DNA from 2 places in the Dichotomicrobium thermohalophilum genome. Region 2 is predicted to be linked to the other one. Evidence: riboswitches for the same ligand, from Rfam matches in the RefSeq annotation. Region 2 holds a riboswitch; the other holds the start of a gene.
The links. Region 2 has a riboswitch for cobalamin ahead of BXY53_RS13510 (DUF1636 family protein). Riboswitches for the same ligand answer to the same signal wherever they lie in the genome.
Positions count from the first base shown of each region.

Region 1: another riboswitch for cobalamin. It lies ahead of BXY53_RS06325 (copper chaperone PCu(A)C); the one in region 2 lies ahead of BXY53_RS13510 (DUF1636 family protein).

Region 1 is NZ_QXDF01000001.1:1,375,516-1,377,900, reverse strand. It holds gene BXY53_RS06330 (LysR family transcriptional regulator) at 1-872, shown strand, start outside; gene BXY53_RS06325 (copper chaperone PCu(A)C) at 949-1,446, opposite strand; cobalamin riboswitch at 1,485-1,670, opposite strand; gene BXY53_RS06320 (CarD family transcriptional regulator) at 2,262-2,385, shown strand, end outside.
Region 2 is NZ_QXDF01000005.1:64,572-66,956, forward strand. It holds gene cobW (cobalamin biosynthesis protein CobW) at 1-749, opposite strand, end outside; gene BXY53_RS13510 (DUF1636 family protein) at 742-1,116, opposite strand; cobalamin riboswitch at 1,250-1,463, opposite strand; gene cobO (cob(I)yrinic acid a,c-diamide adenosyltransferase) at 1,502-2,110, shown strand; gene BXY53_RS13520 (cobyric acid synthase) at 2,117-2,385, shown strand, end outside.

The DNA.
Region 1 (2,385 bases), on a different contig from region 2:
TAAGGATATTTCACGCCGCCGCGGAGGCCGGGAGTTTCACCCACGCCGCAGAGGCCCTGCATCTGAGCCAATCCGCCGTCAGCCGCCAGGTGAGTGCGTTGGAGCAGGAGCTGGGCGCGCCGTTGTTCCACCGCCATGCGCGCGGCCTGTCGCTGACCGAACAGGGCGAATTGCTGCGCCAGACCGCCGAGGATGTGCTGGTCAAGCTGAACTCGGTGGAGTCGATGCTGGCCGACACGCTGGCCGAGCCGAGCGGCGAGTTGCGCATCACCACGCCAGCGGGCCTTGGCGCGACTTGGCTGGCGCCTCGGCTGCGCGAGTTCATCGAGCGATATCCGAAAATCCAGGTCCAGCTTCTGCTGCGTGACGAAGAACTCGACCTCAGCAAGCGCGAGGCCGATGTTGGCATTTGGCTGCACGCGCCGACGCAGAAAGATCTCATCCTGCGCAGGCTGTTCACCGTGCATTTCCATGTCTATGGCTCGAAGGATTACCTTGAAGAGCACGGCGCGCCACAGACGCTTGCCGACCTCGACAACCACGCGATCATCACCTACGGCGGCATCCCCTTCCCGCGTCGCGGCATCAACTGGCTGGAGACGGCCGGCCGCGAGGGACAGACGCCACGCAAGCCCATCATGCGCATCAATAGCATGGATGGCATCAAGCGCGTGGTGAAGCGCGGCATGGGGCTGGCGGTGCTTCCGGATTATCTGGCTTCAGACGAGCCGGACCTGGAGAAGGTGCTGGACGAGGCGGATGTGCCAGCCTTCAACACCTATCTGGTCTATCCGGCCGAGCTGAAGACATCGAAGCGCATCGCGGCCTTCCGGGAGTTTGTGGTCGCCAAGGCGCGCGAGTGGGCGTTCTGAGCGGCAAACATGAAAAGTGCGGCCCTGCCCCCGTCAGCGCCGCACCAATTCCGGAATACAGTCTTTTGAACAGCGGCTAGCCGAGTTCGCCCTCGTCCCCGTCCTGGTCGGTTTCCTCGCCGAGTTTCTCTACCTCGACGTCGATCTCAACCTCGCCGATCTCTGCAAACTCTAGATGCGCCTGGAAATAGTCGCCGGCAAACAGCCGCCGCTGCACGTCGTTGAACACGATGCGCAGGCCACCCGGTTGCATCGTCACGCTCTGACCGGGCCCGATCTCGACGGTGTTGACTTCGCGCGTGCGCAGCGTCCCATCCGCGCCAACCACCTGTGCCTGAAACACGCCCGGGCGCGCAAACGATACGTCCGCGCCGGTCAAAGTCACGGGTTCCGAGCCGGCGTTCTCGATGGTCATGTAAACTTCGATGGCGTGCGCCATTTCTGCGGTCGCGCCTGTCCAGGCGTGGCTCACCGAAACGCTCGCCTTGCGATACTGCTCGCCATCGTGATGCGCAGTCGCCGGCAGACCAGCCGCGAGCGTGAATGCGGCTGCCATCAGGATATAACGGATCATGCTGTGCTCCTTTACGGGGCCCACCGCCCCAGCTTATGGTGACTTCTCGTTCAACGGCAGGTCTCCTGGCTCGCGGGTCGTCGCCAAGGCCTCCGCCTTCCCGGCCCATGCAGGCCAGTGGCATCGTGAAGGCTGGCTCACCGCTCACAGTTGCGGGGGCAGCGCTGGTTTCGCACCAGCTTCCCTCTTCGTCCCGTTAGGGAACCGCCGAACGCAATCAAGGTTAACCCCGGTCAAAACGTCGCGCAAGCTGCTATCGGCCTTTGCCGAACATCGACAGTCGCCGAAGGATGGCGGCAACGTCGCAAGCGATTCAGGCGACTCAGCAAGGGGAAGAGGCAAGTTCTGACCGGACGGTCAGGGGCCTGGCGCCATAAAGCAAAAAACGCCGCAAGCGGCAAAAGCTGTTAAGAAGTTTGGCCAGCGCCTTGAGGTGTGGCCTCAGGGCTTATCGGAATCTGAACACAGGCTTCCAAAAGCCTAATAATAATGCTATAAACACCACTTCTTCGGCGAGAGATCGTGGAGCGTCCTGCCGCCAGCGCCGCGGCGAGGCGGCGCTTTCTGAAGCCTCTCAGATTTTGGGCGTGTCGCAAGAAGTAGCGGCTCGCCTGTTTGGCGTTCTGGACACTCGGGCGGTCTTCTGATGTCGAGTTTCGCGTAGCACAGTTGGGCATAGGGGGCAGCAACACGCCGCCATTGGGGGCAGTGGTGACTTCCGTGTTGTTGGCGCTGTGGTTCTACGCAGTCAAAAGCGGATAACCCCGCGCTGTTGGTATCTCTCGGCAGCGCCAGAACAAGTGAGACGGTAGAGAATGGCTGCAAAAAAATCGCTGCAAAGAAACGGCTTCAAGACAAACGAGTACGTTGTCTATCCGACACATGGTGTCGGGCGGATCGTGGACATCGAGGAACAGGAAATCGCCGGCTCCAAGCTTG
Region 2 (2,385 bases):
TCGTGATCATCGTGCGGCGCGTCGTGGTGCGAGGGACGCGCATCCATGTCGTCTTCGGCGGCGGCCTCCAGCCCGATGATGACGCGCGGGTCGACCTTGCCCTCGCTGACCTCGACCACGGGTAGCGGGCGATGCGCTGTCTCCTCGATCGTGGCGCGGGCCTTGGCGACCCCCTCTTCCCCCGCGAGGTCCGGCTTGGTCAGCAGCACGATATCCGCGCAGGCGATCTGGTCCTCGAAAACCTCCGACAGCGGCGTTTCGTGATCCAGGCTGTCATCAGCCAGCCGCTGCGCTTCGACCGCATCGACATTCGGCGCGAAACGGCCCGCTGCCACGGCCTCCGCATCGGCCAGCGCAACGACGCCGTCCACCGTGATACGCGAGCGGATATCCGGCCAGTCGAACGCCTTCAGGAGCGGCTTGGGCAGCGCCAGCCCGGAGGTCTCGATCAGGATGTGCTCGGGGCGCGGGTCGAGCGACAAGAGCGACTCGATCGTCGGAATGAAGTCGTCGGCCACCGTGCAACAGATGCAGCCGTTCGCCAGCTCCATGATGTTCTCAGCCGGGCAGTCGGGGATCGCGCAGGCCTTGAGGATGTCCCCGTCGACGCCGACATCGCCGAACTCGTTGACGATGACCGCAAGCCGCTTGCCCTGCGGGTTCTGCATGAGCTGGCTGATGAGCGTCGTCTTGCCGGAGCCGAGAAAGCCGGTGATGACCGTAACGGGCAGCTTGGCGAGATCAGGCATGGGCGGCCTCCATCGGGGGAATGCGGACAACGCAGTTGCGCTTGAAATGCTCCGGGCGCTCGCGCCAGGGGATGATGCCGTTCGGCGCGGTGAGGTAGCGCGCCAGCCCGTCGAGGATGACACCAACATGCGCCTCCGGCTCCAGCCCACCATAGACATAGGTCCAGCGCCCCGGCCCGCGCAGGCCGATCGTGCAGCCCTGCGAGCAGTTGGACAGGCACTCGACCGGGCGCAGCTTCACGCCCTCGGGCAGCGGCTGTTCACTCAGCGCCTCGTAAAGTTGCGCGCCGGGCCGCGGCGCTTCCGCCTCTTTCGGCTGGCCACAGCGGCAGGTCGTGCACACCAGAAGTTCCACGGCGTCGCTCATCGCCGCGCCTCCCGGCTGTATCCTTTTGGGCGAAGATATGCGTGCGTCAACGAGTTGCCCCTTCGAACGAGGGACAAGGGTGGATGGCGGGCAAAGCTGAGGCCCTAACCCGTCACCGGATACCCCCGTCCGGTTCACGTTTATGTCGCTGGCAGGTCTCCCGGCTTACGGATCCCGGAGCCTTAGGCTCCTGCGGTCATCCGGCCTTCCCAGCCCTTTCAGCCAGTGGCCAATGGATGCCCTCTCCGATCACGGTCGCGGGGGCGGCTGCGCTTAAGGACCGCATGGTTCCCGGCGCATTCCCTTTTCACTTGTCTTCAACAAGCACCAGCGTCGCGGTATGTTTTCGATCCCGCGCAGCTTTGTCAAGAACGAGAGGTAGGCGATGGACGACGTCAACGAGCGCCACAAGGAGAAGATGCAGAAGATCAAGGCGGCGCGCGAGAAGCTGATGGCCACCAAGACTCAGGAAAAGGGCCTGATCATCGTTCACACCGGCGCGGGCAAAGGCAAGTCGTCGTCCGCCTTCGGCATGATCATGCGGTGCATCGCGCACGGCATGCCTTGCGCGGTCGTGCAGTTCATCAAGGGGACATGGAGCACGGGCGAGCGCGAATTCCTGCGCGAGCGGTTCCCGGACGAATGCAAGTTCGTCGTCTCCGGCGAGGGCTTCACCTGGGACACGCAGGACCGCGAGCGCGACATCGCGGCCGCCCAGTCAGGGTGGGAGCAGGCGAAGGCATTTATCCGCGATCCCGAGATGCGCATGGTCCTGCTGGACGAGATCAACATCGCGCTGCGCTATGATTACCTCGATATCGACGAGGTCGTGACTTTCCTCCTGAACGAAAAGCCGGAGATGACGCACGTGATCCTGACCGGGCGCAACGCCAAGCCGGAGCTCATCGAGGCGGCAGACCTCGTCACCGAAATGAGCCTGGTCAAGCACCCGTTCCGCGACGGCATCAAGGCGCAGCCGGGCGTGGAGTTCTGATCGCCCATGCCCCGCGCGCTGATGATCCAGGGCACCGGCTCGAATGTCGGGAAATCGCTTCTCGTTGCCGGGCTGTGCCGGGTTGCGCGCCGGCGTGGACTTCGCGTAGCGCCGTTCAAGCCGCAGAACATGTCGAACAACGCCGCCGTCACCACCGATGGCGGCGAGATCGGTCGCGCGCAGGCGCTTCAGGCGCAGGCCTGCGGGCAGCCGCCCGTCATCGACATGAACCCTGTCCTCCTGAAGCCCGAGACCGACACCGGATCGCAGGTGAT